DNA from 4 places in the Arthrobacter sp. L77 genome. Region 2 is predicted to be linked to each of the others. Evidence: riboswitches for the same ligand, from Rfam matches in the RefSeq annotation. Region 2 holds a riboswitch; each other region holds the start of a gene.

Region 1 (7,600 bases), on a different contig from region 2:
GGCGAGGATGTCCGCCACGGGGCGGTCCTCGATGATGCGGCCCTTCTGCATGACGACGACGCGCGCGGCATGGTCCGTCGCCACCGCGAGGTCGTGGGTCACGAAGAGCACTGCGGTGCCGAACTCCCGCGCGAGGCGTTCGAAGACCTCGAGGATCCTCGCCTGCACGGTGACGTCCAGTGCTGACGTCGGCTCGTCCGCGATGAGCAGTTCGGGCCGGAGGCTGAACGCGATGGCGATGAGCACGCGCTGCTTGAGGCCGCCGGAGAGTTCATGCGGGTACTGCCCGAGCCGTTCCTCGGCGCGGTCGATGCCCACGAGGTCGAGCAGGCGGAGGACGTCGTCCCGCACCGATCCGCGTGAGCGCCGCGGGCCGGTCCGGTGCAGGCGGAAGACCTCGGCCAGCTGCGAACCGATGGTCCTGACCGGGTCGAGGGACGCTCCAGGATCCTGGGGGACCAGCCCGATCCGTCGGCCGCGGATCCTCTCGAGGTCCTTCTCCCTCGCGCCGGTCAGCTCGGTGTCGCCGAGGACGATGGTGCCGGCCGTCCGGTGCGCCGCCGCCGGGAGCAGCCCGATGATCGACTTCGCGAGCGTGGACTTGCCCGATCCAGATTCGCCGACCAGGGCGACGATCTCACCCCGACCGACGGTCAGGTCGACAGTGTCGACGGCAGGGGTGGCCGTGCCGTGGTGGCGGTACTCGACCCGCAGTCCCCGGACGTGGAGCAGCGGTTCGGCAGGGCTGTGGGGCATCCGGGTCCGGGGGGAGTCGGGGTGGGCGCGTGGTTCTGCGGTGTTCACGGTTCTCCTGGCTAGATTCGGAAGGTCTTGAGCAGCTGGCGGCCCAGTGCGGCCAGCAGGATGACGGTGACCACGATGACGACGCCCGGCAACGAGGTCAGCCACCAGGCGCTGCCCAGGTACTGCCGTCCTTCGGCGATCAGCAGTCCCCACTCCGGCGTGGGTGGTGGGGCACCGAAGCCGAGGAATCCCAGACCGGAGATGGCGAGGATGGCGGCCCCGAGGTCCACGGCGAGCAGCGCGAGGACGGGGCCGGCGGCGTTGGGCAGGATGTGGCGTACGACGACGGACCGGTAGGTCCCGCCGTTGAGGAAGGAGGCTTCCACGAAGTCGAGGTTCCGGACGCGCAGCACCTCGGAGCGTACGACGCGGGCGAAGGACGCGATGGACGCGATGCCGACGCCTATCCCGAGCGATACGGGTCCGGGTGCGAACGCGGTGACGATGACCAGGGAGATCAGGAACCCGGGAACGGCGAGCAGCACATCGACGAGGCGCATGGCCGTGGCGTCCGCCGCCCGTCCCGCCGTGGCGGCGACCAGCCCGATGATCGTCCCCACGACCAGTCCGATGAGGACGGCGAGGCCCGCGGTGAGGAGGGTCTGCCGTGTCCCGAACACCACCCTGGAGAAGACGTCCCGGCCCAGGTGGTCCGTCCCGAAGAGGTGGGCGGCGTTCGGTGCCTGGAAGTTGTCGCTGGGTACGCCGTCGAGGGGCGAGTACGCGGTGAACCAGTCCGGCACCAGGGCCCAGGCCAGGATCACGGTCAGCGGGAGCGCCGTCACCCACAGGGCCGGGTTGCGGGCGGGACCCCGGGGGCGCCTCGACGGGCCACGTGCGGGCGCCGGCTGCACCGGTGCTCCAGGACCGGCGACGGCTGCCGGTCCCGCATCGACAGCGGTCAGGGACAGGGGCGGATCATTGCGTGCCAAGGAGATACCTCGATCGGATGGTGGGCATCAGGCGGCCAGGGCCCGCGGGGCCCCTTGCCCGTTGCTCTTGAGGATGCGCGGGTCCAGCAGGGGATACAGCAGGTCGACGATCAGGTTGACGACGACGAAGACCGTCGCCGTCAGGAGCACCAGTCCCTGCACCAGTGGCACGTCCTGGGTCGTGACGGCCTGGAGGACCACCGAGCCAAGCCCCGAGCGTGCGAACACGGTCTCGGTGATGACGGACCCTGCGAACAGTGTTCCCACCGTGATCCCGGTGATCGTCAGGGCCGGTCCTGCCGCGTTCTTGAGCGCATGGCGGAAGAAGATCCAGGACCGTGAGGCGCCCTTCGCGCGGAGGACGTCGATGAAGGGCTGCTCGTAGACGTGGTTCATGCTCTTGAGCAGCACCTGCGCGACGGGAGCCGAGACGATGATCGCCAGGACCAGCACGGGCACTGCGAGGGACAGGAACGAGCCATCAGGGAACAGCGACATGACGCCCCAGCGGATCGAGAGCAGTTCCAGCAGCACCAGCCCGAGCCAGAACACGGGGATCGCCGAGAACAGGGGAGGCAGGTTCACCAGCACCCGACGGACGGCGTCCCGACGGGTGAGGGTCGCGGCGGCGACGAGGAGGACGGCGATCACCACGGCGATGACGAACGCCGAGCCCGCCAGGGCGACGGTCGATCCGGCGACCCCGCTGATCCGGTCACTGACCGACTGGCCGGACGCCAGCGAGTAGCCGAAGTCTCCGGAGAACAGCCCTGCCAGCTGGTGCAGGTACTGCACCATCAGCGGCTGGTCGTAGCCGTACTGACTCTTCATGGTGTCGATCGCCGCCTGGTCCACCGCTGAATCGACGGTCAGGAAGATCGTCACGGGGTCACTGGGCAGGAGCTGCACCGCGAGGAAGACGAGGGTGTAGGCGAGCCACACCACGAGGAGTGCCTGGCCGACCCGCTGGGCGAGGTAGCGTGCCACAGGTCCTATCCGCCCGTCTTCCACGCGCCCTGGAAGACGGGAGCCGTGCCGGAGGTGAACTCCACGTGCGTGTCGCTGTGGGCGCCGTACACCTGGACCTCGTCCCACAGCACCAGCGAGTAGGCCTTGTCGACGACCAAAGCCCGCTGTTCCTGGGCGAGCAGGTCATCACGCTCCGGGCCCGGGGCCGCCGCGCGTTCCGCCGCGAAGATGACGTTGAGGTCCTCGTCGCTGGTGTGCGTCATGGTGTTGTCGGCCGGTTCGAAGATCGGGCCGAGGCCGCCGTAGATGAACTGGCGGGTACCGAAGAACTCGACGTCGGGATCGGGCATGGCCGTGGCCAGGAACGTGTTGTCACCGGCCCGGTTGTCGAGTTTGACGCCGATCTCCCGCCACTGCTGTTCGATGAGTTCGAAGGCGGGTCTGATGACCACGGAGTTGTTCGAACTCGTGACGGTGACCTCGAGCTTCACCCCGTCCTTCTCCCGGATGCCGTCCGTGCCGACGTCCCATCCGGCTTCGTCGAGGAGCGCCCTGGCTTCGTCGGGCCGGTACTCGAGCTCCTCGGACAGGTCGACGAAGCCCGGGGCCTGATGATTCAGCACCGACCCGGCGAGTTCATAGCTGTCGGACAGGACGGTGTCCTTGATGCTCTGCCGGTCGATGCCGATCTGCAGCGCCCGACGGACGTTCTCGTCGGCGAGCTTGCCACTGCCGATCCGTACTGCGGCCATGTTCACGGTGAGGTCGACACCCTCGGCGGGGAGGACCTGGTTCCCGCTGGCCGTGAGGGCCTCCTCGTCGAGGGGCTGAAGGCCTCGTACCAGGTCGACCTGCCCCGACTGCACGGCGCCGGCGCGGTGGGCGACCTCCGGCAGGTACTTGACGACCACCCTGTCGAGGTAGGCGTCCCCCTGGTTCTCCGCGGTCTCCGGAGCCCAGGCATAGTCGGCTCGCTTGGCGAGCACCACCTCCTCGTCGGGCTTCTCGGACTCGAAGGTGAAGGGACCGGAGCCGGAGATCTGCGAGATGGCGGATTGTCCCGCCGCATCGAGTTCCAGGGTGGCCGGCGAGACGAGCCCCGAGGTGACCGACGACGTCGCCCGGAGGAAATTCGCGTTGGGGGAGGACAGCGTGACCTTCACCTGGTTCTCGCCGACGACCTCGGCCGAGCTGTAGCCGGCGAAATCGACATTCGGCTGGATCTGCGCGGACTCGATCCCGAGCCCCAGGGCGTCGAGGTTCAGCTTCACCGCCTCGGCGTCCAGGGGAGAACCGTCGCTGAAGGTGACTCCCGGCCGGATCGTGAAGGTGAACTCCGTTGCAGCGGCGTTGGCGGAGAACTCGGACGCGATCCAGGGAACGAGCTCGCCCTGCTCGGCGTCGAAGTAGGTGAGACGGTCCAGGACGCTGTTGAGGACGTTGGACTTCTCGTAGAAGCGTGCCGCCTGGGTCTGCCAGTTGTTGATGGGCGTGACCTCGGCGTAGACCAGGGTCCCTCCGTCGACCGGTCCACCGGTACCGGCATCCTGCGCTGCCTGAGGGGTCGACGGGGAACTGCACGCAGTGAGCGCCAGTGCGGTGAGGCCCATCATCGCGACGACACGCAGGGATCTGCGGGCTGGAGCGGGGCTGGAAGCGGGGCGGGAAGTCATGCCGGTCCTCTCGGTCGTGATCGAGGCTTCCCCATCCGCGCACGCTGCAGGCACACCCCTCAGCGAGGGTGGCACCAACGGGGGACAAGGCTATCTCCATCGGTCCTGGCAGTAGCACCGGCCCCGACGGGGTGGTTGCTGCGGCTTCAACGAGCCAGGTCTCTCAACCGCTCTGGATGGTGGTTCTGTCCTGGGGAGCGAACCCGGCGGACTATCGAATAGAACCCCAGAACGGCCGACCGATCAACACGGGCGAGTCTCAGGACGACACATTCGGGCGAGGACCCGGCGGCCGGAAGGGACCGGGCCATGGAACACGCTCGGTGGGCCCGGGCCGCGATGCGGGTCCTGCTGGACTAGACGGCGGCGAGGACGGCGAGGGTGACGAGGGCGTTGTTGGCGGCGTGGAGGAGTATCGGCGCCCAGAGGTTCCGGTGGAACCGTCGAAGGAGGGCCAGCGCGATGCCGAGGGTGAAGAGGTAGACGAACGTGAGAGGGACGAGGTGGACGGCCGCGAAGAGCGCGGCGGACAGGGTGATCGCGACTCCGGGCCGGAAGCGCCGGGTGAAACCGTCCAGGAAGGCGCCCCTGAACAGGACTTCCTCCCAGAGCGGTGTGAGGACGGCGATGATCAGGAAGCAGACGACGATCCACGGCCCGGGCAGGGCGGCGATCTCCGCGAGGGGGTCATCGGCCGTGCCGGCCGACGCCGTGTCCACCCCGAGGGAGGTCAGCGCGACGAGGACGAGGCCCTGCAGGCTGCCGCAGACGATGATGATGACCGGAATCTGCCAGAGCAGGTGGACCAGCCGGGCGGTGGGGCGTCGGAAGCCGAGATCCGCCGGGGTGAAGCGGTTCCTGCGGACGAGGTGGAGATAGAGGGCGAGCATCGCGGCCACCGTGACCGTGACGAGGAAGACCGGCAGAAGGGACGCGAGCGTGAAGTCGACGATGCCCGAGAGCCCGACGGCGACGATCGCACCGGCGGCGACGGCGATGTAGACGACCACGAACATCAAGGCCCAGGCCGCCTGGCCGAGAGTCGTGGGCGTCACCTGCCGTCCCGCGGGGTCTCGGTCGATGCTCGGACTGGCTGCCATAGGAGGATCCCCCGGTAACGATGTGACGGTGCGGTGATCCTTCACGCTATCCCCTGACGTGCTCGAAGCTCCTGCGGGAACCCGGGGTGATGCGGTCCGCTAGCCTGTCCTCATGCGCAGGACATCTGCACGACGGTCGGACACCGCTGGAGGGGAGCGCCTGCTGATCCTGTCCGCAGGGGTGGGGGCAGGGCACAACAGCGCCGCGGCGGCCGTGGAGCAGGCGTGCGCCGCGCGCGCCGACATCGCCGAAGTGCAGGTGCTCGACGTGCTGCAGGTGAGTAGCCCGCTGTACCGCGCGTTGCTGGGGAAGGGTTACTTCGTCCTGGTCGAGGGTCTGCCGTGGCTGGTGGAGTGGGGCTACGACATCAGCGACCCGCCGTTCCGGCGCCGGGGCCCGATCGACCCGTGGACACGGGCGAACGCCGTCCCGGTCATCGATGCGATCGAACGGTTCAGACCGACCGCGATCGTGTGCACGCACTTCCTGCCGGCCCAGCTGCTGGCGTCATTGCTCCTCCGCGGCGTGATCGATGCGAGGACCGCTGTCGTGACGACGGACTACGACTTCCAGGGCCTGTGGCTCACGGGCGCGTTCCACGCGCTCTTCGTGGCGAGGGAGGAGGGGAGGGTGGCGCTCACAGCGCTCGGCCTTCCCCCTGATCGCGTCGCCGCCACGGGTATCCCGATCGCCGGACAGCGCGACGGCGCGCCCGCGCGCGACGCCGACGCGCCTCCGATGCTGCTGATCTCGGCGGGCGCGACCGGCGGCGACTATGCGGTGTCGGTGGTACGGCAGACGATGCACATGCGCTCGGCATTCACGGCCACGATCGTGTGCGGACGCAACGATGCGCTGCGTCGGCGGATCGAGGACCTGGTGGCGCCCGCGGGTGACCGGTATCGCGTGCTCGGTTTCACGACGGAGATGCCGCAGCTGCTGCGTACCGCGGACCTGTTCGTGGGCAAGCCCGGCGGGCTGTCGGCGTCGGAGTGCATGGCTGCAGGGCTGCCCATGGTGCTGGTGAACCCCATCCCGGGGCAGGAGGTCCGCAACGGCGACTACCTGATGGAGCAGGGGGCGGCCGTCCGGTGCAATACCGCCGCGACGATCGGCTGGAGGATCGACGAGGTGCTGCGCGAGCCGGGTCGCCTGCAGCGGATGCAGGCGGCTGCGTGGAGCACCGGTCGCCCTGACGCCGCGGCGGACGTGCTGGCCGGCCTGCTGGACGGGCCGTCACGCCCGCTGGTCGTGACCCGCGCGGCGCAGAAGACGATTCTCGCCGCGAGCGAGCAGCGCGTCGTCGCCACCGATCTGACAGGACCGGCCTCGCTGGTCCGTCTGGTCGACTCGGCCGCCGGGAGCACGGTCGCGTTGCTGCAGGCCGGCGAGCTGGGGCACCTGCAGAAGCGGTACGCGACTGCAGACGGGGGTCTGGTGCTGCGCAGAGACCGAGCGCCCGTGGCGCTGCGGTGGGAGTCGCGGCGGTTGCTCCGTGCCATGCTGTCGGGCGACGACGCGCTGCCTGTCCGCGTCGAGGAGCTCTCGGCGTCATCTCCCGTCCTTCCCTGACGGCGGGCGGGCTGTGATGCCCGTCGATGTCAGGAAGGTGGCCCGTCCGCGCCGCCTTCCTCGCCCATCGGTCTTTCCAGCCCTCCGGGGCGTCGCAACCGGGGTGCGTCCGCCCAGCTGCCCGGGCTGTGCTGGCCGGCGAGCAGCGCCCAGTCACCCGCCCGGGGGGACCAGCGCCGCGTGGCCGGATCGCGCTGCAGGGTGGGCCCCGCATCCAGGGCGACCCGCACCGTTGTCTCCGCGCGGGGCTGCAGGGTCACCTTCCGGAAGCCCAGGAGCTGGGCCACCGGCCTCCGGGCGGACACGTCCGCGCCGTACACCTGGATGACGGTCGAGCCCTCGCGGTCGCCCGTATTCGTCACGAGCACGTGTGCTTCGCCGCCCGAGTCGTCGAACCTGTGATCGAGCAGCCGGTGCCCGATCGTCGTGTAGCCCAGGCCGAAGCCGAACGGGAACGCGGGTGCATGTCCCTCGCGGTCCAGCCGGCGTTGACCCCACGCGTCGTCGTAGACGGCGGACTTCGCGGTGCGGTCGAACGGTGGCAGATGC
Region 2 (7,600 bases):
ACCGGTCGTAGAAAGCCGATCGGAGCTGGTCGTCGAGCTGGTGGATCTGGGTGAGGAAGGCGTCGTGGCCCATCGGCGAGGAGATCATGTGGACGGGGACCTCGCCGGGCAGGCCGGCCGCGAGCCGATGCGACTGCCAGGGGAAGTACAGCCGGTCGGTGTCCACTGCGGCGATGAAGAACTCCGACGTCGCCGTCCCCAGCACGTCCTCGAGGCTCCCGCGGTCGCGCGCCGCGTCGTGGCTCATGAGCGCCTCGGTGAGGATCACGTAGCTGTTGGCGTCGAACCGGTCCACGAGCTTGTCCGCCTGGTGGTCGAGGTAGCTCTCCACCCGGTAGCGGCCCCGGCCGGCGGGCAGGACGGCCCCGAGGGGCTGCTCGGCGTCCTGCTCCGCACGACCGAAACGTGCTTCCAGTTCCTGCTCCGCGCGATAGGTGATGTGCGCGATCCGCCGGGCGATGCCGAGGCCCGCCTCCGGCTGCGGGCCGTCGTAGTAGTCGCCGCCGCGGTAGGCGGGATCGAGCCGGATGGCCTGCAGCTGCGCCTGGGCGAACGCTATCTGTTCGGCCGAGCTGGCGGCAGTGCAGGCGATGACGGCACACCGCTCCACGCGCCGGGGGAACATCAGTGCCCATTCGAGGGCCCGGGCGCCGCCCATCGACCCGCCGAGCACGGAGTGCCAGCGGTCGATGCCGAGCTGGTCGGCGAGCAGGCTCTCCGCGCGGACGGCGTCGCGGATGGTGACGAACGGGAACCGTGCACCCCACGGTTCGCCGTCGGGTGCGAGGCTGGACGGCCCCGTCGAGCCGTAGCAGCCTCCCAGCATGTTGACGGACACCACGAAGTAGCGGTCGGTGTCCACCGTGCGGCCGGGGCCCACGAGGGAGTCCCACCAGCCCTCCTCCTCCGAGGCGCCGCGCGCCACGTGCGAGCTGCCGGTCAGGGCGTGCTGCACGAGGACGGCGTTGGAGCCGTCCCGGTCCAGCCGGCCCCAGGTCTCGAACGCGAGCTGGACGTCGGGCAGCTCACCCCCGGTCTCGAGGACCAGCGGGCCGACCGACGCGAAACGGAGCAGCCCGTCCCCGTGCGGCGGTGCGTCGTGGGTCCAGTCGGGCAGCGGAGCAGGAGGGTATGTGGTCACGAACGGTCAGGCCCCCTTGGCGGCGCGGAAGCCCGCATCCAGATCGGCGAGGATGTCGGTGATGTTCTCGAGGCCGACGGACAGCCGCACCAGGCCGGGTCGCACGCCCGCAGTGAGCTGGGCCTCCGCCCCGAGCTGGCTGTGCGTCGTCGACGCGGGGTGGATGACCAGCGAGCGCACGTCGCCCACGTTCGCGACGTGCGAGTGCAGTTCGAGGCCGTCGACGAAGCGCTTCCCCGCCTCCAGCCCCCCGGCGATGTCGAAGCTCACGATCGCCCCCGTGCCGTCGGGCCCGTACTTCCTCCCGCGCTCGTACCAGGGACTCGAGGCCAGGCCCGCGTAGGTGACGCGCTCGACGCCGTCGTGCCCCTCCAGCCACTCGGCGACGGCCTGTGCGTTCTGCACGTGGCGTTCGATGCGCAGGCTGAGGGTCTCGAGTCCCTGCGCGATGAGGAAGGCGTTGAACGGGGAGACGGCCGAGCCGAGGTCGCGGAGCAGCTGGACGCGGGCCTTGAGGATGTAGGCGAGGTTCGCGCCGAGCGGGCTGCCCACCCCGAGATCGCGGGCGTAGACGAGCCCCTGGTAGCTCTCGTCCGGCGTGTTGAACCCGGGGAACCGTTCGGGGTCCTGCGCGAAGTCGAAGTTGCCCGAGTCCACGATGACCCCGGCGATGGCGTTGCCGTGGCCGCCGAGGTACTTGGTGGCCGAGTGCACCACGATGTCCGCACCCCACTCGATGGGTCGGATCAGGTACGGCGTGGACAGCGTGTTGTCGACGATCAGGGGGATGCCGTGCTCGTGCGCGACGGCACTGATGCCCTCGAGGTCGAGGACGTCCTGCCGGGGGTTGGAGACGACCTCGCCGAAGAAGAGCTTGGTGTTCGGCCGGACCGCCGCGCGCCACTGCCCGAGGTCGTCGGGGTCCTCGACGAACGTGGTCTCGATCCCGAACTTCTTCAGCGTGTGCTTGAACAGGTTGTAGGTGCCGCCGTAGAGGCTGGGGCTGGCCACGATGTGGTCCCCCGCCTCCGCGATGTTGAGGACCGCGAAGGTCTCCGCGGCCTGGCCGGAGGCCAGCAGCAGGGCACCGACGCCCCCTTCGAGGCTCGCGATGCGGGTCTCGACGACCTCCTGGGTGGGGTTGCCGATGCGCGTGTAGATGGGTGCCAGCTCCGACAGGGCGAACCGGTTCGCGGCGCTGTCCGCGCTCGGGAAGACGAACGAGGTGGTCTGGTAGATGGGGAGCGCCCGCGCCCCCGTGACGGCATCCGGCACCTGGCCGGCATGGATCTGGCGTGTTTCAAAGGACCAATCGGTGGACATGGTGCTCCCTCTGATCAAGGGCTCCGCCTGTCCGATGCTCCGGTCGGTGGACACCGCTCCGGGAGACCGGACCCCGCAGGAGCCCGCGCTTGAACGGCGCCGATGGGACGCCGGACCTGGTCTTCACCCGGGGCACCCCACCGCGGTTGGAGGGTTGCCGGCCAGCAAGCCGGGGCTGTGTGCTGGCACTCATGACCTGCATTCATGTAAGCCGATCCGGGCGGATCCGGCAACCGTGTGACCCTCCGTGAAGCCGCCCGCGGGAGCGCTCCCGACCCGGTCCCGATCCTCTCCCCCGACACGCCCAGGGAGTAAGGCAACCCTTAGTCGAGACCCAGATCACTTAGTGCCAAGATAGCCGCATGCGCCTGGACCATGTATCTTATGCCTGCGAACCCGATGGACTTGCCGCGACGGCCGATCGAATCTCGGCCAAGCTCGGCGTGGAGCCGGTGAAGGGTGGTGTGCACCCCCGCTTCGGCACCCGCAACATGATTTTCCCCCTGGTCAACGGCCAGTACCTGGAGGTCGTCGAGGTGCTGAACCACCCGGCGTCGGACAAGGCCCCGTTCGGTCAGGCCGTCCGCGCCCGCTCCGAAGCCGGCGGCGGCTGGATGGGCTGGTGCGTGGCCGTCGACGATCTGGCACCGTTCGAGGAGCGCCTCGGGCGCAGCGCCGTACCCGGCAACCGGAAGTTCCCGGACGGCCAGGAGCTCACCTGGCAGCAGATCGGCATCAAGGGGCTCATCGCGGACCCCCAGGTCCCCTATCTCCTCCGCTGGGACGACGGCACGGAGGACCTCCATCCCTCGAAGGCGCGGGCCGCCTCGGTGAAGCTGGAGTGCCTCACCATCGCCGGCTCGTCGGAGCGCGTGACGGACTGGCTGGGGACGGACGTCGAGAAGACGCTCGACGACGTGCAGGTCCAGTGGATCGCCCCCAACGGGACGCCCGGTGTCATGTCGGTGACGTTCGAGACCGACAACGGGCGCGTGGAGATCTGAGCCCGCTCAGCCGCCGATCCCCAGGGCGGGCCCGAGCAGCGCGTAGCCGACGAACCCCGTGATGTCGATGAGCGCGTGGGCGATCACGAGCGGCATGACCCGCCGCGTCCGGGTGTAGAACCAGGCGAACAGCAGGCCCATCAGGACGTTCCCGATGAACGGGCCGAACCCCTGGTAGAGGTGGTAGCTGCCGCGGATGAGGGCGCTCGTGATGATGATCGCGGGCGTGGACCAGCCGAGGTCGCGCAGGCGGATGAACAGGTAGCCCACCACGATGACCTCCTCGAGCACCGCGTGCCGGAGCGCGGAGAGGACGAGCACCGGGATGGTCCACCAGTAGTCGTCGAGCGCGGCCGGCACGAGCGCCGTCGTGATCCCGAGCGCGCGGCCCCCCGTGTACACCCCGAGCGTGCCGACGGCGATGATCGCGGCGAGGCCCACCCCGACGCCGATGGTGCGCAGCGGCTGCTCGAAGGTGAGGCCGAGGCGCCGGACGGCCGAGACGCCGGGCCCGCTGAGCAGGAACAGGACGAGGGCCACGGGCATCAGCGCGAAGAGGATGTCCAGGAGCTGGTAGGCGAGGTCGAAGTATTCACGCTCGTTGAGCACCGGGTTCAGGGTGGTGGTCTGGCCGGCGAGGGGTCCTCGTGTCAGTTTGTCCGCCAGGCTGACGACGGCGTACACGCCGGACTGCCCGAGCGAGAGCCCGAAGACGATCAGCAGTTCGGCGGTGATGCGTCGCCGCGAGGTAGGACCCGCGGGGTCGTCCGCTGCGGACGGGGCGGTGGAGGACGAGGACTCGGCAGTCATGACGCTATCCTGCCAGCGGGAAGGACAGCCTGTCCCCCGATCCCGTCGTCGTCGGTCAGGGGATAGAGATGCGCCACCCGGAGCCGCGGATTACGTCACCCGATTGGGTCTTTTTGATCGCCTCCCTCAGGCCTACCGTGGACGCAGGATGCTGCCCGGCCGGGCAGCTGAACCAGGGAGGACCTTTGTCATGAGCACACAAGTTGCAGAATGCAGTGTCGCCAGCTGTTCCTTCAACGACCATTCCCATTGCAATGCAGCCGCCATCACAGTAGGCGGAGAAGAGGACCACGCGGCGTGCGCCACCTTCATCGACATCGGTGTCCACGGCGGCCTGCCCAAGGTCCTGGCCGGCGTCGGAGCGTGCCAGCGCACCGAATGCACCCACAACGATCATCTGATGTGCAACGCACCCGAAGTCCGCGTTGGCCCAGGACCCGACAACGCTGACTGCCTCACCTACATCCACCGGTAGCGCGAATCACGATCCAGCGACACTCAGCGGAATCGGCATCAGGCGGTTCACCTCCCAGGGGCAGCCCGCGGCCGGCCCAGTCAGTTCCATCACTGCGGCGGCGTGCCTAACCCCCTTGCGCCTGTCCCGCAGGAATTGTCCGATGGCCGCACCCGCTTCGCCTACCGTGCCCATCCAGACACGAGCCCGCACCAGGTGGGATTCCTCCTGCCGTCGATGCGGTGGCCGCATACGGGCTGGTCGCTGGCTTCGGAGGCAGGACGCCACCCGGCTCGAAGAACCGTCACCGTTTTGAGAACCATGCTCATGTCGTTACCGTTAGTGACAATGGTAATCAATAATGGGAGGGTCGGTGTGGTGTGGGTCTCAACCTCAGTGGCCTGTCGGTGCGCATCGGGGACCGGGGGGTCATCAGGGATGTAACCCTGGCGGTTGCTCCTGGTGAAGCAGCGGCCTTGATCGGGGCTTCCGGGTCGGGCAAGTCGATGACTGCCGCGGCCATCACGGGATCCCTCCCGGGAAGCGCACACGTTACTGGTCGTCTGGTGATCCATGGTCGGGACGTTCGTCTTGCCACGAGGCTCCGCCCGGAGGTGGCCGCCGTGCGTCAGGACTCCCTGACTGCTCTTCATCCGCTGGTGCGGATCGATCGGCAACTCGTACCCGTTCTCCTTCGATCGGGTGCCGCCACAACCCGGGAAGCGGCGACCGGTCGGGTTGCGTCGATGCTCGAGGATGTCGGTTTCGCTGACCCGCTGCGCATCCTGCGAAGCTTCCCGATGGAGCTCTCCGGGGGACAGCGGCAACGCGTCTGCATCGTTCAGGCGCTGGCCTGTCGTGCCTCGTTCCTGGTTGCGGATGAACCGACGACGGCTCTCGACGTCGTGTCACAGCAGCTCGTGCTCTCGGCGTTACGGACAGCAGCTCAAGCCGGCACCGGCATCCTGCTCATCACCCATGACGTCGCGGCGGCCGCTTCCCTGTGTTCGCGGGCAGTGGTCATCGACGACGGGGTGGTCGTCGGTGAGGGTTCCTTCGTCGACCTCGCCGGCAGTACCGCGTATCCGCGCGCACGTGCGCTGATGCAGTCCGCACGGCCTGCGCCCGGCGGGGAAAGCATCACGGCCGCATGACTTCCACTCCTACCGCGACTCTCATGGCACGGGATCTACGGCTCTCACTGTCGCGGCCCGGGCGGGCCTTCCGCAGGAGTGCGGCGACGGAGGTCCTTCATGGGGTGTCGCTGCAGGTTTCCAGCGGCAGCAGCATGGGACTTGTTGGCAGCTCCGGTTCCGGTAAATCGACGCTACTGCGCACACTGTTGGCCCTGGAGGCACCGGACTCGGGGTCGGTGACCCTGCAGGATCGAGTTATCCGGCCCGGGTCGCCGACGTCGCTCCGCTGGTACCGGCAACAGGTGCAGTACGTACCCCAAGATCCCGCGAGCAGTCTCGATCCCAGGATGACCGTCGACCAGCTCCTGCGTGAACCCCTGGTCTGCCTCGGCGTCGACGGCCACCACTCCACCCGGATCCGCGACGCACTGTCCCGGGTGGAACTTCCTGCGGCGGCTTCCGGGAAGAGGCCCTCCGAACTGTCCGGCGGGCAGAACCAGCGTGTGGCGGTCGCCCGCGCCCTTGTGGTCTCCCCGATGATCATCCTCGCGGACGAGCCGGTGAGCGGGCTGGACCTGCCGTTACGCAATCAGGTGCTCGAGGTCCTGCAGATGCTGATCCGCGATCAGGGGATGGGGCTGCTGTTCGTCTCCCACGACCTCGACGCGATCGCCGCCGTGTGCGCCAGGACCGCGGTCCTCGCCGACGGCCGGATCGTGGAAGAAGGACCCACCGAGCGGATCCTGAACGATCCGCAGCACGAGGCGGCCCGCGAACTCAATGCCGCACGACTGTCCCGGGGGCTGTCGCTCGATGACCGGTAGCACTCCTCCGAGGAACTCCGCCTCGGTATCCTTGCTCCTGCCCACCCAGCTGGTGTTCAACATCGGCTTCTACGCGGTCGTCCCCTTCCTTGCCCTCGTCATGAGCGAGGACCTCGGTCTTGGTGCCGCGGCGGTCGGCCTCGTCCTGGGTGCGCGGACCTTCAGCCAGCAGGGCATGTTCCTCCTCTGCGGGGTCATCGCCGACCATTGGGGGCCACGCCGCAGCATCCTCACCGGCTGCATCCTTCGCGCCGCCGGATACTTCGGGCTCGCGGCCTCCGACAGCTTCTGGCCCTTCCTGCTCAGCGCCGTGCTCACCGGTGTCGGCGGTGCTTTCTTCTCACCGGCCATCGAAGGACTCGTCGGCACACTCGATCGTGCCCGCACCTCAGCAACCACGACAGACAGCGGAGGACACGGCACCCCGCAGCGAAACGTGTTCGCCTGGCTCGTGCTGTTCGGGGAGGTCGGCGCTGTCGCCGGGCCCCTCATCGGCCTTGGTCTTCTACCGTTCGGTTTTCCGGTGGTCGCAGTATCGGCCGGGGGCCTCTTCCTCATCGTCGGCATGGCGCTATGGCTCCTCCTGCCACACCACGCCGACTCGACCGGGAACGGTGCCGAACCCAAGCCTGGGCCTGCTAACTCAGGGATACGCGGTGCCTTCGCCTGCCTGCAGGATCGCCGGTTCGTCTGCTTCGCCGCACTGTTCGGCGTGAACCTGCTGGCCTACAACCAGCTGTACTTCGCCCTCCCGCTCGAACTCGGCCAGGGTGATTCTGGCGTCGGGTCGCTGGCCATCCTGTTCGCTGTCGCCTCGGTCCTGACCATCGCGCTGCAGCTGCCGATGTCCGCCCTGGCCACCCGCCTCGGCCCGGCCGCTGCTCTGCGCACCGGCTTCATCTGCATCG
Region 3 (7,600 bases), on a different contig from region 2:
ACCGCATCTACACCCTCGCGGAGGGGCGCATCACCGCCGAGGTGCCCATCGACGAGGCGACACCGGAACTCCTCATGCAACACATGACCAAGGAAAAGGACTGACTCCATGGCTACCACCGTCAAGGACCCCGTCGTCGCGACGCCGCCGCCCACCGTCAAGGACGGGTTCTCCTTCCTCGCGGGCAGGCTGCGGCAGATCGGCATCTTCGTGGCGCTCCTCGTGATCGTCACCCTGTTCCAGGTGCTGACCGGCGGCGCGCTGCTGCAGCCGGACAACGTCTCGAACATCATCGTGCAGAACAGCTACATCCTCCTGCTGGCCATCGGCATGGTCATGATCATCGTGGCCGGGCACATCGACCTGTCGGTGGGATCGGTGGCCGCGTTCGTGGGCGCCATGTCCGGCATCATGGTGCAGGACTGGAACTTCCCCTGGTGGGCGGCGTTCATCGCCTCGCTGATCATCGGCGGACTGGTGGGTGCCTGGCAGGGCTTCTGGGTTGCCTACGTGGGCATCCCGGCGTTCATCGTCACCCTCGCCGGGATGCTCGTGTTCCGCGGGCTCACGCAGATCGTCCTCGGGAACCAGCGCATCACCGGCTTCCCGGAGGAATACCGGCAGCTCGGCGGCGGCTTCCTCTTCCCGGGCCTCTTCCCGGCCGAGACGAACCTGCTCGACTGGACCACCGTGGGGCTCGGCGTCATCGCCGTCGCACTCCTCGTGATCACCCAGCTCCGGGGGAGGGCCACCCGGGCCAGCCTGAACCTCGAGGACGAGCCGCGGGCCTGGTTCCTGACGAAGCTCGCGTTCATCGCGGTGATCATCCTGGGCCTGACCTACCTGCTCGCGAGCTCCCGCAGCGGGACGCCGATCGTGCTCGTGGTCCTCGGCATCCTGATCGTCGCCTACAGCGCCGTGATGAACAACTCCGTCTTCGGCCGCCACATCTACGCCCTCGGCGGCAACCTGCAGGCGGCGCAGCTCTCCGGCATCAACACCAAGCGCATCGACTTCCTGCTCTTCGTCAACATGGGCGTGCTGGCCGCACTGGCCGGGCTCATCTTCACCGGACGCCTCAACTCGGCCGGCCCGGGTGCCGGCAACCTGTTCGAGCTCGACGCCATCGCGGCGGCGTTCATCGGCGGCGCAGCCGTGACCGGTGGCGTCGGTACCGTGATCGGGGCGATCACCGGCGGCCTCATCATGGGCGTGCTCAACAACGGCATGTCCCTGCTCGGGGTGGGGATCGACGTCCAGCAGTTCATCAAGGGCATGGTGCTCCTGCTCGCCGTCGGGTTCGACGTGTTCAACAAGCGGCGCGCCTCGAACGCGCTGAAGTAGGGCCCCGCAGAAGAAATCCCGGAAAAGACGGACCGGGCGTAACTTTCCCCGGCTCCCGGTCGATTACCCCACTGAAAGCGCCGCACCGAGGCTTATCCCCCAACGGGCCTCGGTGCGGCCTTTTGTGCACCTGCATGAAGGGCTCTCCGCCCGGTCGGGAGGCGGCGGTTACGATGGTCACGCCGTGCCGGTCGAACAAGGAACAGATGGAACGTGGTCTCAACGCTGCCTGCTGATGCGCTCGTCCGCGCGCAGACAGGCGAGCCGGCGGCCCTGTCCCTGATCTATCAATCCCTGAGCCCGGCCGTGCTGGGATACTTCTCGGGGCGCGGGTCCGAGGACCCGGAGGCCCTCACCCAGGACGTCTTCCTCGCGGTCTTCTCCAGGCTCGAGTCGGTGACCGGAGGGCTTCCCGGGCTGCGCACGTTCACCTTCTCCGTCGCCCACGCGCGCTACGTGGACGAGGTGCGCAGGAGGACGCGGGCGCCCGTGCTGGTGGGCTACGAGGTCGACGGCGACACCCGGACCACGGACTCCGCGGAGGAGGTGGCGCTCGGCAACCTCGACGTGGCAGGGGGGTTGCTCGAACAGCTCAGCACCGACCAGCGCGAGGTCATCCTCCTGCGCATCGTGGCGGAGCTGCCGATCGACCAGGTCGCCGAGATCCTCGGGAAGTCGGCAGGATCGGTGAAGCAGCTGCAGCGGCGGGGACTGCTCAGGCTGAAGGACCTCGTTCAACCCAATGAATCGGAAGCGCCATGACTGCACGTGAGACGCCGGACGCCGTACGGCACCTCCTCGACGAGGCCGGCGTCGCCGAGGACCCCGCCCTCGTGCGCGCCGTGGAGACCCTCCGCACCCTCGGGGCGGGACCCGCGCCCGAGGTGACCGCCGAACTCGCCCAGCTCATGGCCGACGGCGGCAGGGCGCCGTCGGGCCGCCGCAACAAGAGGCGTATCACCTTCATCGGTGGAGCGCTGGCCGTGTCCATGGGCGTCGGGATGTCCGGCGTCGCGGCCGGCACCGCCCTCACCGACGGCCTCACCGAGGCCGTCGAATCGATGGCACGCTTCAGCATCCGGGACAGCGTCGACCGGGCGCACCCGCTTCCCGGCGCACTGGCGGGGCCGGACGGCGGCGGAGGGCCCGTCGTCGCCCCGTCCGCCGAGGCCCCGGCCCGGTCGCTCGCGGAGCCGGTTCCTGCGCCGTCGGCCGCGGCGGAGGTGGGCCGGTCGGCCGATGCCGGTCCCCCCGTGACGGACGCCGGTCCGCCCGCGGACCATGCGGTGCCGCGTGGCCCGGCAGGCGCCGGTCCGTCCGGTCCGGAACACACCCCGCCTACTGCCGCCCCGGATGGGCCGGCCGCTGCGGGTCCACCCGCTGCAGTCCCTCCCGCGCGCCAGGCGCCCCCCGCCGGGACTCCTGCTGCTGAGGCGCCCCCGGCCGCTGTCCCCCCGGGTGCGGCGTCACCCGTGGGACCGGCGGGATCCGCGCCGGCGCCCGGACGCGAGCGTCGCTCCATGGCGGCGCCGCTCGCGTCCGGGAGCACCGTGCCGGGAAGCCCGGTGCCCGGGAGCACCGTGCCGGGAGGCCGGGCCCCGGGGACAGCGGTCCCCGGGAACGGACAGGCAGGCGGTCCGGCTGCCGGGAACGGAAAGCCGGTCGATCCGGCCACAGGCGACGGGAAGATGGGTCCGGCCCCCGGGCAGGGGACGGCGGACAGCCCGGTCCCCGGCAGGGGCACGGCAGGCGGTCCGGTCCCCGGGAACGGGACCGCGAAGGCGGGCGGCCGGGGTCCCGAGGTCCGGCAGCTGAAGCAGCCCGGGCCGGGGGCTCCGGACGGTCCTGCTGCCGACCCGCGGGAGAGCGGCGCGTCCGCTGATGGGCGGGCTGTCCCCGCGCCGCAGGGCAGGGTGTGGCTCCTCGCGCCCGCGGGCGGTCCCGGGCAGGTCCCGTCCGTGCCCGGCACCGGGGATCCCGGCGCGGAGGAGGCGACGTTCGTGCCCGGCCCCGTCCCGGCGCCGGATGATCCCGCCGGGCTGCCGGACCTCCGCTAGGAGGTGAGCTGCCGCTTGGAGGAGATGACGCCGGTGTTGAACCCGGCGAGGTTGAGCCCGCCGTGGAAGCGTGCGTGCTCGATCTTGATGCAGCGGTCCATCACCACGTCCAGGCCTGCGGCTTCGGCGTCGCGCGCCACGTCCTCGTGCCAGGACCCCAGCTGCAGCCAGAGCGTCCTCGCGCCGACGTCGAGCGCGTCCTGCAGCACCGAGGGCAGGTCGTCGTGCTTGCGGAACACGTCGACGACGTCGGGCACCTCGGGCAGGTCCTTCAGCGACGCGTAGGCCGGCTGGCCGAGGATCTCCTTCGCCACCGGGTTCACGAAGTACAGGCGGTAGGGGGAGGAGGACTGCAGGTAGGTCGCGACGAAGTAGGACGCTCGCGAGGGCTTGTCCGACGCGCCGACGATCGCCACCGACCGCGCACTCCTCAGCAGGTTCAGCCGTTCGGGTGCCGACGGCCCCTCCCAGGTCCGTTCCGGTGTCGTGTTGCCGGTGCTGCTGCTCATGCTCCCACTCCCACTGCCCGTGTTGCCGACGCGTCGTCGTCGTTCTCACCGGCCGCTTCCTGCGGCAGGTCCTCGAAGGCGGCGTCGGAGGCGTTCACCGCGATGTCCAGGGCCTGGTCCAGGTCCCAGAGGATGTCCTCGAGGTCCTCCAGCCCCACGGAGATGCGCACGAGGTCCTCGGGGACGCCCGCCGCGGCGAGCTGCTCGGCCGAGAGCTGCTGGTGCGTCGTCGAGCCCGGATGGATCACGAGGGTGCGGGAGTCGCCCACGTTCGCGAGGTGCGAGGCGAGCTGCAGCGACTCGATGAACTTCTGGCCCGCCCTGCGGCCGCCCCTGATGCCGAAGCTGAACACGGAGCCGGGGCCCTGCGGCAGGTAGGTCTTCGCCCGCTCATGATGCGCATGGGTGGGGAGCCCGGCGTAGTTGACGTATTCCACCCGCGGATCGGCCTGCAGCCACTCGGCGACGGCCAGGGCGTTCTCGAGGTGTTCGTCCAGGCGCTGCGCGAGGGTCTCGACCCCCTGCAGGAGCTGGAAGGCGGACATCGGCGAGAGGGAGGGCCCGATGTCGCGGAGCTGCTCGGTGCGCAGCTTGGTCAGGAACCCGTACTCCCCGAAGTTCGCCCACCACTGGATGTTGCCGTAGGACGGCACGGGTTCGGTCATCATGGGGAACTTGCCGTTGCCCCAGTCGAACCGGCCGCTCTCCACGATCACGCCGCCGAGCGTGGTGCCGTGCCCGCCGATGAACTTGGTGGCCGAGTGGATGACGATGTCCGCGCCGTGCTCGATGGGGCGCACCAGGTAGGGCGTGCTCAGCGTGGAGTCGACGATGAACGGGACGCCGGCGTCGTGGGCGACCTTCGCGAGGCCCGCGAGGTCGGCGATCTCGCCGGAAGGGTTCGCGATCACCTCGGCGTAGACCGCCTTGGTGTTGTCCTGGATGGCGGCCGCGTAGTCCGCGGGGTCCGTCCCGGGGACGAAGGTGGTCTCGATCCCGAACCGGCGCAGCGTGACGTCGAGCTGGGTGACGGTGCCGCCGTACAGCTGGGAGGCCGCGACGATGTGGTCCCCGGCCTGGCAGAGCGCCGCGAAGGTGATGAACTCCGCGCTCATGCCCGACGCCGTCGCCACCGCCCCGATCCCGCCCTCGAGGGAGGCGATGCGCTCCTCGAACGCGGCGACCGTGGGGTTGCCGATCCGCGAGTAGATGTTGCCGTACTTCTGCAGCGCGAAGAGGTTGGCGGCGTCGTTGGTGTCCTTGAACACGAAGGACGTCGTCTGGTAGATCGGGACCGCCCGGGCCCCGTGGGTGGCGTCGGGCGTGCCGCCCGCGTGCAGTGCGCGCGTGCGGAAACCGAAGGAACGTTCTGCCATCAGGCACCTGCCTTGCTGGATTCTGACACTGCGACGGTGGGTCGGAGGTCGGGGTGGGTGCCGCAGGCGGCCGGGACGATGCTCATGGTTCCCTCCATCGTTCTGGCAGTAGCACCCTCATGTCGCCGCGGGGACGCGGAGGCCAGGGTTGCTGCGGCGTCAGTGAGCCAGATCTCTCGGCCGCTCGGGATGGTCGGATCGAGTCTGACACCGGGCCGGTGCAGAACCAAACCATGTGTCCCCGTGTGAGGCAGGGGTTGCGGCGACCTAGGCTGGAGGGATGGAGGAATGGAGATCGGCAAGCCGGGCGCAGGACCGCAAGCTGTGGCAGACGCTCTGGTACGTCGGCGCCGCGCTGACGCTCACGCTGGCCAGCAGCATCCTCGTGGCCCTGGGCGGCTTTGGAGCGGCGGCCACGGACTGGTTCTACGTCCAGCAGGCGGTGCTGCTCTTGCTCAGTGCCGCCGGGACGGTCTTCGCCCTCCGTCGCTGGCGGACGCTGCGCGGCTGAGGAGCACTTCACCTCCTGTTACTCAAATGTGACAGAAGTGACTGCTGTTAGGTATGGTCAGCACGTGCTTCCGCGACCGTGGGGCGCTCCTGGACGGATTGCCGAGCCCTGCCGTCGTCCCGGACTCGTTTGCAACCACGAAAGGCAGGGACGGGGGAACCACTAGTTCCACCGGGCGCGCAGGAGACCCTGCAGGCGCCCTCGGGGTTAAGTCGCACCACATCACCCACGGGTGATGTCCGCGGCCGGGTGACTCCCATCCGAACCCGACAGCTCACCCCGCAGGCATGGGAGAGGTATAGAACCATGTCACGAAACATTTCTTCAGCGCGCCACCGTGCCGACGTCGACGGCAGTCTCGCGCTGCAGGGCCTGTCCCGCGCCGCCAAGGCCCACGCCACCGCCGTAGGCCGCCCCGTCGCGATCGCCGCCGTCACCTCGGGCCTCGCGCTCGGCGCCGTGGGCACCGCCCATGCCGGTGAGTACACCGAGCAGGGCACGACGACGGCCCCCGCGGTCGTCGCAGCACCGGCCGCCGGCGCCGCCGCGACGACGCACACCGTCGTCGCGGGTGACACCCTGGGCGCCGTCTCGGCACGCTACGGCGTCGACCTGACCGCGGTCCTCACGGCGAACGGCCTGTCCGTCGCATCGGTCATCTTCCCGGGCGACACCATCACCATCCCCACCGGCGGTGCCGCTGCGGCTCCGGCCCGGACGGTATCGGTGTCGGTGCCCGTCGCCGCGCCCGCGGCGTTCGTGGCGGCTGCTCCCGCGGCGCCGGTCCAGCAGGCCGCTGCTGTCGCCCCCGCTCCGGCCGTGTCCACGGCTCCGGCGCCGGGCGTGCAGCTGGCCTCCGCCGGCATCACCCCGATCGCGACCTCCGGCAGCGCCGGCGGTACCCTCCTTGCTTCCGCCCAGTCGCAGCTCGCCGCCGGTGCCGTCCAGGACTGCACCATCCTGGTCGAGAAGGCGCTGCGCGCCGCGGGCATCCCCGCGGGCGATCTCGGCCCCTCGCAGTTCTTCCGGTTCGGCCCCACCGTGGGCACCCCGGCTCCGGGTGACCTCGTCATCACCGGCGGTCACGTCGCGATCTACGCCGGCGGCGGCCAGGTCATCAGCAGCGGCATGAACGGCGCGAACCTCACCATGAAGCACTCCCTCTCGGATCTCCCGGGAGCCTCCTTCGTCCGGGTCGCTGGCTGACACCGGAACGAACCACACGCGGGAAGCGGCAGGCGCTTGGACGGGGCCCCTGCCGCTTCCTTCTTTTAACGCCGGATCGCCCGAGGGCGCATCACCGGCGGGACAGCACGTCCTGGATCCCAGGGATGCACCCTTCGTTCTGCAGGGAGGTGGTGTCCCCGAGCGCTGAGCCCTCGTAGAGCTGCGTCAGCAGGCGGCGCATGATCTTCCCGGAGCGCGTCTTCGGCACGTCGGGTACGACGACGACGGCGGACGGCCGCGCGATCGGCCCGATGGCCGTCGCGACATGGGCGCGGAGCGTCGAGGCGACGTCCGTGTCCGGATCGGCGCCCGAGGCCAGCACCACGAACGCCGCGATGGCATGGCCCGTCAGGGGATCGGGCACGGGGCAGGCGCCGGCCTCGGTGACGAGCGGGTGGGCCACGAGCGCCGACTCGATCTCGATCGTGGACAGCCGGTGGCCCGAGACGTTGATGACGTCGTCCACGCGGCCCAGGATCCAGGTGTCGCCGTCGTCGTCGTACCGTGCGCCGTCGCCGGCCAGGAACCAGCCCTGCGCCGCGAACGTCCGCCAGTAGGAGTCGAGGTAGCGCTGCG
Region 4 (7,600 bases), on a different contig from region 2:
GTGCAGCCTCGATGGCCTCCGCGACCGGCGTCTCACCGGTGTTGAACTGGATGGTCTTGTCGACCGTGCCGAGGTTACCGAGGACGACGGCGGCCACGAGTGCGACATCCTCGCGTGCCACCGAGTCCTGCTGCGGCTCGGCGGACACCTCGATCATCCCGGTTCCCGGGTCCGTGGTGAGTGCTCCCGGCTGGAGGATGGTCCAGGCGAGCTCCGAGTTGCGCAGGTGCTCATCAGCCGCGGCCTTCGCCTCGGCGTAATGGAAGAAGCCGTTGTCCTCGGGGACACCGTGGTCCTTACGTGCCCCGAGGTAGGACACCATGACATAGCGCCCCACGGACGCCTCCTGGGCGGCGTCCATCGAGCGGATCGCAGCATCCCGATCCACGGCATACGTCGCCTCGGGGCTCGCGCCACCTGCGCCTGCAGACCAGACGACGGCGTCATGGCCACGGAAGACATCGGCCATCTGCTCCACCGACAGCTCGGAGACGTCCGCGACAACGGGGGTTGCCCCGGCCTGCTCGACGTCGCCGGCGTGGTCCTGGTTACGGAAGACCGAGCTGACCTGGTGGCCCTGGCTCGTGAGGATCTTCGTGAGATGCAGGGCTACTTTTCCGTGCCCACCGATGATGGCTACGCGTGACATGGGAACTCCTTCTGTCGGATGACTGGTCGTCGGATACCTTGTCTTCGACGCTAGTCCCCCGCACCTCGGGCTGGCCACCTTCCCGCGACTGTTCCGCCGCGAGCGCAGGTCTATTCCCAGCTGAAGCCACCAATGCCCCACGCTTACTGAGGCAAATGACGCGCCAGGGCGGACGAACCACGACGCTCCCGCCATACCCGCCTGGTGCCAATGACCGACCCCACCGACACGTAAGGCGGAGACTACCCGTGGCGCCCGAACCACGCCCGCCGGGTCGACGATGACCAACCCGGCGACGCGTCAGGGGCGGACCGGCGCTAGCCGATACTGCGCACCGCGGTGCTCCTCGGGCAGGCGGTCGCCCTTCCCGAACAGCTTCTGACGCAGTGTTCCCTCCGTGTATTCGGTGGGATAGGCACCACGCTTCTGCAGTTCCGGCACGACGAACTCGATGATGTCCTCGAAGGTCCCCGGGGTGATCGCATAGGCGAGGTTGAAGCCGTCGACGTCGGTCTCCTCGACCCACGCCTGGAGCTCGTCGGCGACCTGCACACCCGAACCGACGATGCGCGGCCCGAGCCCACCGATCCCCGCCGACTCGGCGATGTCCCGCACGGTCCACGGCGACCCGTCGTCGTTCACCTTCTGGAAGTTCGCGACGGCGGACTGGATGGCGTTGGACTTCACGTTGCCGAGCGGTTCGTCCGGATCGTAGACGGAAAGGTCCACACCGAGCCATCCCGAGACGAGCACGAGGGCACCCTCATAGCTGACGTACTGCTGGTAATCGGCGTGCTTGGCCTGGGCCTTCTCCTCGGTCTCGTCCGTGATCACGGTGAGCAGGGTATAGATCCGCACCGAGTAGCGGTCACGACCCTCGGCCTCGACCGCATCCCTGATCTTCCTGACCACGTCCTTCAGCTTCTCCTTCGTGGGTGCAGCGACGAACACCGCCTCGGCGTTACCTGCCGCGAAGGCGATGCCCCGGGAGGACGCTCCGGCCTGGAAGATGACCGGCGTCCGCTGTGGTGAGGGCTCACTGAGGTGGATGCCCGGGACCTTGAAGTACGTGCCGTCGTGGCCGATCTCGTGGACCTTGGCCGGATCCGTGAAGACGCCCGTCTCGCGGTCGCGGACCACGGCGTCGTCCTCCCACGACCCCTCGAGCAGCTTGTAGAGGACCTCGAGGTACTCGTCCGCGTGGTCGTAGCGCGCGTCGTGTTCGAGCTGGTCCTCCTGGCCCATGTTGCGTGCAGCGGACGGCAGGTAGCCGGTCACCACGTTCCAGCCGACCCGCCCCTTGGTGAGGTGGTCCAGCGTGGAGAGTCTGCGCGCGAAGGGGTACGGGTGCTCGTAGGCGGTGCCGGCGGTGACGCCGAACCCGAGGTGCTCGGTGACGAGCGCCATGGCCGAGACGAGCAGGAACGGATCGTTGACCGGGGTCTGCGTCCCCTGCCTCAGGGTGGCCTCGTTGGAGCCGCCGAAGACGTCGTAGGTGCCGAGGACGTCGGCGATGAAGACGCCGTCGAACAGTCCCTTCTCCAGGGTCTTCGCCAGGTCGGCCCAGTAGCCCAGTTCCTTGTAGCGCCAGGACTGATCCTCGGGGTGACGCCACAGACCCGGCGACTGATGGCCCACACAGTTCATGTCGAAGGCGTTGAACCGGATACGGCGTGGTGATGCGGGCATGAAGAGTCCTCACGTCGGGGCACTGCCGTGGCGGAAGCGCCATACTTGCCCGCACTGCCTGTGCCGGGCCGAATCCTCACCTGGGGCACCCCGCTACAGCGAGGGGGTTGCCGTCCAACAAACCAGGGTTTTGCGTTGGAGCTCTTGATTCTGGTCTCGAGCGTAGGTGGGCCGGCACGCCGTCGTCCACCCGCCGTCGTCACGGGGCGTCACGCCTCGAACCTCCCCCGCCGCCCGGAGAAGGTCCGACGACGGCGGTCGGCATTCGCACGAAAGGGACCAAAAAGTGCAAAGAAAGCATTGCAAACATATCTTTGCGCGTGCACACTGGAGGCATGAAGGAGAGCACAGGCAACACAGGACACCCGTCGGAGGACGGCAACCGCATCCTGGACGGAGCGGCACTCAAGGCCCTCGCCCACCCTCTCAGGGTCCAGTTACTCGAGGTCCTGTCTAGCTACGGGCCGCAGACCGCGAGCAGCATCGGCAAGAGGGTCGGCGAATCGAGTGGGGCAACGAGCTACCACCTGCGGCAGCTCGCGCGCCACGGCCTCGTCCGCGAGGTGGAACGGGGCTCCGCACGGGAGCGGTGGTGGGAACGCCCCCGCGGATCCCTGACGCTCAGCACCCCCGAACTCGAGCAGGACCCCACCACACGGGAAGCCACGCGGCAGGTGAACCGCCAGTTCGAACGCGGCCGCTCCGAAGCTCTCGCCACCTTCATGGCCAGTGGTTCCGAGTCCATCCCGCCCGAGTGGGCGGACGCAGCCGTGATCGCGACGATGAACGCCCACCTGACGGTGGACCAGCTCGCAGCCCTCACCCGGGACATGAGCGAGATCTTCCGCGAGAAGCTCGACGCCTACCGCTCCGAACCGGGCACCCCGGGAACCCGGCCCGTCCAGATCCACTTCAACGCCTTCCCCCTCATCGATCCCCAGGAGACGACATGACCAGCACAACCCTTCACGCCGGCTACCCGGCGCTCGCCGGATCATCCCGCGGAGGACTCACATCCCGGACGCTCATCCGCCTGGGCACCGCGTTCATCGCAGCAGGATCCTCTCTCGCCTCAGCAAAGGGCACCGACGTGGAGCTCTTCCACCGCCACCTCGAGCGCAGGACGGATCTGCGGGCCGCCGCCCACAGCGGCATCCATCTCCTCTAGCCGCCCTGTAGCTACCGCAGGTAGGACGCCCCATTGACGTCCACCACGGTGCCGCTGACCCAGAGCGGAGCATCGGTAGCGAGCCACGTGACCGTCTGCGCCACCTCCTCCGGCGTCGCGACGCGATTGAACGGACTCTGTGCGCGCACCGCGTCGCCACCCGGGCCGTCGAGCACTGTCCTGCCCATGTCGGTCTCGACGAATCCCGGCGCGACGGCGGCAGCAAGGATCCCGTGCGGTGCGAGCGCCACCGCGAGGGACTGTGTCATGGAGTGCAACGCCGCCTTGCTCGCACCGTAGGCCGGTGTGACGGGCTCGCCCCGGTAGGCTCCGCGTGATCCGACGCTGATCAGCCGTCCGCCCTCCGGCCCCGCCGGCCGGTCGAGGAGATGCCGCGCGACCAGCCAGGCCAGGTTCGCCGGCCCCAGCAGATTCACGTCCAGCGTGCGGCGCCACGCTTCCTGCCAGTCCGCGAAGGACACGGTGTCGATCGGATGCGCCTCGAACATGCCGGCGTTGTTGACCAGCACGTCGAGAGTGCCCAGCCCACCCACGGCCTCGTCGACGATGCGACTGCAGGCCTCGGAATCACCGACGTCGCCGACGACCACCACGTGTCCGTCGCCCGGAAGCGCATCGCGCACCGCCGTGGCGGCGCGCCCATCACGGCCGGCATGGACGGCGACACGATGCCCACGCCCTGCGAGATCATGGGCGATGGCTGCACCGATGCCCCTGCTTGCACCGGTCACCAGAATCTTCGATGTCATGGTTCAGACCGTACCTCGCGTGCGGCACCGCAGCGGAGAGGCCGGGCCCCGGCAGGAGAAGTGACCACCGGACATGGCACGTTGACCCCGGTCGGTACGGATGCGAGGGTGGCTGGATGAGCACCGACACCCCGGACGTCCAGGTCAGCAACAACGAGGCAGAGAGCCGCTACGTGGCCACCCTCGACGGCAGCCCTGTCGGTACCGCCGCCTATGAGCGGTCCGGCGATTCGATCACCTTCACGCACACGGTCGTCGACCGGGACGTCGAGGGTCGCGGGATCGGAAGCACCCTCATCGGGTATGCGCTCGACGACGCCCGCCGGCAGCACCTCACGGTCGTTCCCCAGTGCGAATTCGTGGCGGCCTTCATCGAGGAGAACCCCGACTACCAGGACCTGACGGCTTAGGCCGCTCCCCTGATCCCCTCGCGCAGGGCCGCGTCGATGAGCACTTCGGCGGCACGGCGCGCCTGACCCGCAGCTTCCGAGGAACCGGCGATCGCCGCCGTCGTCTGCGCGCCTTCGGCGAGGATCGACAGCTGTGGCGCCAGGTACGGCGGCGCTCCCGCCGCCTCCGCCAGGTCCCCGACGTACTCCTGGAACGACTCCTTGTGCTTCCTCGCATACTCGGCGACGTCAGGGCTCATTGCGCCGAGTTCGGCGAAACTGTTGATGAAGCCGCAGCCGCGGAAGGAATCCTCGCCGAACCACTGCGCGAGGTAGTCGAAGATCGCGAGAAGCCGGGCCCGCGGACAGTCTCCACCGCGGACCTGCGCATCGAGCCCCTCCGTCCAGGACCGGTGTCGGCGTTCGAGGACGGCCATGACGATGCTGCTCTTGGACGGGAACTCCTGGTAGAGCCTCTTGAGCGAGACGTGCGCTGCCGAGCGCAATTCGTCCATGCCGACAGCCTGGATGCCCTTCGCGTTGTAGAGCCCGTCGGCGGTCTCCACGATGCGGCTGCGGATCTCGGAGCTCGTCATTCAGCCATTCTACTTGAATTGAGAACGAACGTTCTCTATATTGGCCACCGAGAGAGAACGAACGTTCTCTCCGCTCGAGACAAGGACCACCCACATGGGCTTCATCAAGGTCGGCACCGAGAACAGCACGGACATCGAGCTCTACTACGAGGACCACGGCGCAGGCCGGCCCGTCGTCCTGATCCACGGATATCCCCTCGACGGCGGCTCATGGGAGAAGCAGACCGCTGCTCTCCTCACCGCCGGGTACCGCGTCATCACCTACGACCGCCGCGGCTTCGGCCGATCCAGCAAGCCGACGACGGGCTACGACTACGACACCTTCGCCGCGGACCTGAACACGGTCCTCGAGACGCTCGACCTCACTGAGGCCGTCCTCGTCGGCTTCTCGATGGGTACGGGCGAAGTGGGACGCTACATCGGCACCTACGGCGAGGCCCGCGTGGCGAAGGCCGTGTTCCTCGCCTCGCTCGAGCCGTTCCTGCTCCAGACAGAGGACAACCCCTCCGGCGCCCCCGCCGCGGTGTTCGACGGCATCCGGAGCGCGGCGATCGAGGACCGCTACGCCTGGTTCACGAACTTCTACAACGACTTCTTCAACACGGACAACTTCCTCGGCAACCGTCTCAGCGAGGGAGCACTGCGCAACGCCTGGAACGTCGCCTCGGGGGCGTCCTGGTATGCGTCGTTCGCCGTCGTCGATTCCTGGCTGACCGATTTCCGCGGCGACGTCGGGAAGATCACCGTCCCCGCCCTGATCGTGCACGGCACCGACGACCGGATCCTCCCGATCGACTCCACCGGCCGCGAATTCACCAAGCGCCTCCCCTCCGCCGAATACGTGGAGATCGAGGACGCCCCGCACGGCATGCTGTGGACGCACGCCACCGAGATCAACGAGATCCTGCTCCGCTTCCTGTCGAAGTAGGCCGTCGAAGCAGGCCATCGAAGGAGTTCACGGCACGACGACGGGACGCCGGCGGATCCGGCGTCCCGTCGTCGCGGGCGCTGTCGTCGTGCGTGCCGTCGTCGTCCGTGCGAGAAGCCGTCCGCGCAAGAGGGCGTGACCCGGACGCCGTCCGCGCTGGAACTGGATGCCACGTGTGGGTGCGTCGACCAGGAGGTCGACGCCCGTGGCCCGGGCCGGGCGCGGACTCGCAAGGAGCACGACGGCGTCGGCCACCGCTACGGCGGACAGGCCGCCCCGTCGCGGATCAGCGGAGGTCGGCGGCCTGCCGCCGCAGGTGCGCGTGGAGCCCACCGTATGCATCGACCGAAGGGAAGAGTGCCTTGGGCGCCTTGACCACCACGCTGTAGTTCGCGTCGACGGCGTTCGCGATCGGGGCCAGCGCGGTCTGGGTCAGGAGCTGGTAGGCATCGAGCTGGTGCAGCCCGAAGAGGTCCTGGAACCAACGGATCATCTCCAGCTGGCCGATGCGCCATGAATCCTCCATGGGGCGCGAGGACCCCACCGCCATCCAGTGGTAGTCCGTCTCGAACCGCGGCCACGCCGGGGCCCCGCCCTTGACGAGCTCCACGATGATGGTCGAGTGCATCGCTCCCTCGACGGCGGTGCCGCAGGCCTCCCCCTCCCCCTGGCGATAGTGGCCGTCGCCGATGGAGAACAGCGCACCCTCGACATTGACCCCGAGGTAGACCGTGGTGCCCGCCTTGACGTCCGGTGCGTCCATGTTGCCGCCGAACCGCTCCGGCACCAGCGCCGACCGGACCTCCCCGCCGGGCGGCGCGACGCCGACTGTCCCGAGCATCGGCTCGAGCGGCAGGGCGACCTCGAAGTCGCCGTGCCTCGACTGGAATCCGACCGTCCGGCGCTCGGTGTCGACGTGGTAGATCCAGGTGATGTCGGGCAGGGGCTCCTGCAGGGATGCGGTGCGGTCGGTGCTGGTGAGTCCTCCGAAGAACGGGATCGTGGCGGACGCCCCGTAGGAGCGCGCCGGCGTGAGATCGACGATGTGCAGGGCGAGCGTGTCCCCGGGCTCCGCACCCTCCACATAGAACGGCCCGGTCTGCGGATTGACGAAGTTCAGGTCCACCTTCTCGCCCGACACGTCGTCCACCGACGTGAGCGCATTGTTGAACGCATCCTCCGACCAGAGCCGGAGCGCGGTCCCGGGCCGGACCGTCAGGACGGGAGCACTGCCACCGAAGGTGTAGACGAGCTGATCACGCAGGGGGCGGTACTCGATGATCTCCATGACCGGATGCTACGGGGAGGCTCCGGCACGGACAAGGGAAGGAGGACCGGGCTGCCCGACCCTCAGGCGCGGCCTTTCAGGATGAGATTCCAATAGACCTTCGGCAGCACGAACCGCTCCATC

What was found. A riboswitch is a leader RNA that binds a small molecule or an ion and turns the genes downstream of it on or off. The one in region 2 is predicted to bind S-adenosylmethionine.
Region 1: another riboswitch for S-adenosylmethionine. It lies ahead of RY94_RS04825 (ABC transporter substrate-binding protein); the one in region 2 lies ahead of RY94_RS15670 (bifunctional o-acetylhomoserine/o-acetylserine sulfhydrylase).
Region 3: another riboswitch for S-adenosylmethionine. It lies ahead of RY94_RS07310 (O-acetylhomoserine aminocarboxypropyltransferase/cysteine synthase family protein); the one in region 2 lies ahead of RY94_RS15670 (bifunctional o-acetylhomoserine/o-acetylserine sulfhydrylase).
Region 4: another riboswitch for S-adenosylmethionine. It lies ahead of RY94_RS09450 (LLM class flavin-dependent oxidoreductase); the one in region 2 lies ahead of RY94_RS15670 (bifunctional o-acetylhomoserine/o-acetylserine sulfhydrylase).

What each region holds. Positions count from the first base shown of each region.
Region 1 is NZ_JWSU01000004.1:474,882-482,481, reverse strand. Features, by position in the region: gene RY94_RS04840 (dipeptide ABC transporter ATP-binding protein) at 1-804, opposite strand, end outside; gene RY94_RS04835 (ABC transporter permease) at 816-1,736, opposite strand; gene RY94_RS04830 (ABC transporter permease) at 1,764-2,723, opposite strand; gene RY94_RS04825 (ABC transporter substrate-binding protein) at 2,729-4,378, opposite strand; SAM riboswitch class I at 4,472-4,561, opposite strand; gene RY94_RS04820 (CPBP family intramembrane glutamic endopeptidase) at 4,735-5,478, opposite strand; gene RY94_RS04815 (MGDG synthase family glycosyltransferase) at 5,591-7,051, shown strand; gene RY94_RS04810 (beta-glucosidase family protein) at 7,081-7,600, opposite strand, start outside.
Region 2 is NZ_JWSU01000008.1:172,015-179,614, reverse strand. Features, by position in the region: gene metX (homoserine O-acetyltransferase MetX) at 1-1,141, opposite strand, end outside; gene RY94_RS15670 (bifunctional o-acetylhomoserine/o-acetylserine sulfhydrylase) at 1,148-2,464, opposite strand; SAM riboswitch class IV at 2,545-2,661, opposite strand; gene RY94_RS15665 (VOC family protein) at 2,827-3,468, shown strand; gene RY94_RS15660 (CPBP family intramembrane glutamic endopeptidase) at 3,475-4,278, opposite strand; gene RY94_RS17560 (DUF1540 domain-containing protein) at 4,469-4,753, shown strand; gene RY94_RS15655 (ATP-binding cassette domain-containing protein) at 5,113-5,886, shown strand; gene RY94_RS15650 (ABC transporter ATP-binding protein) at 5,883-6,692, shown strand; gene RY94_RS15645 (MFS transporter) at 6,724-7,600, shown strand, end outside.
Region 3 is NZ_JWSU01000004.1:987,125-994,724, forward strand. Features, by position in the region: gene mmsA (multiple monosaccharide ABC transporter ATP-binding protein) at 1-104, shown strand, start outside; gene mmsB (multiple monosaccharide ABC transporter permease) at 109-1,344, shown strand; gene RY94_RS07295 (RNA polymerase sigma factor) at 1,558-2,106, shown strand; gene RY94_RS17745 (hypothetical protein) at 2,103-3,401, shown strand; gene RY94_RS07305 (CoA-binding protein) at 3,398-3,910, opposite strand; gene RY94_RS07310 (O-acetylhomoserine aminocarboxypropyltransferase/cysteine synthase family protein) at 3,907-5,286, opposite strand; SAM riboswitch class I at 5,378-5,482, opposite strand; gene RY94_RS07315 (hypothetical protein) at 5,567-5,797, shown strand; cyclic di-AMP (ydaO/yuaA leader) riboswitch at 5,918-6,100, shown strand; gene RY94_RS07320 (LysM peptidoglycan-binding domain-containing protein) at 6,104-7,003, shown strand; gene acs (acetate--CoA ligase) at 7,095-7,600, opposite strand, start outside.
Region 4 is NZ_JWSU01000005.1:304,659-312,258, forward strand. Features, by position in the region: gene RY94_RS09445 (SDR family oxidoreductase) at 1-649, opposite strand, end outside; gene RY94_RS09450 (LLM class flavin-dependent oxidoreductase) at 950-2,338, opposite strand; SAM riboswitch class IV at 2,375-2,488, opposite strand; gene RY94_RS09455 (ArsR/SmtB family transcription factor) at 2,674-3,291, shown strand; gene RY94_RS09460 (hypothetical protein) at 3,288-3,506, shown strand; gene RY94_RS09465 (SDR family NAD(P)-dependent oxidoreductase) at 3,518-4,276, opposite strand; gene RY94_RS09470 (GNAT family N-acetyltransferase) at 4,393-4,686, shown strand; gene RY94_RS09475 (TetR/AcrR family transcriptional regulator) at 4,683-5,261, opposite strand; gene RY94_RS09480 (alpha/beta fold hydrolase) at 5,356-6,189, shown strand; gene RY94_RS09490 (acetamidase/formamidase family protein) at 6,476-7,477, opposite strand; gene RY94_RS09495 (NAD(P)/FAD-dependent oxidoreductase) at 7,540-7,600, opposite strand, start outside.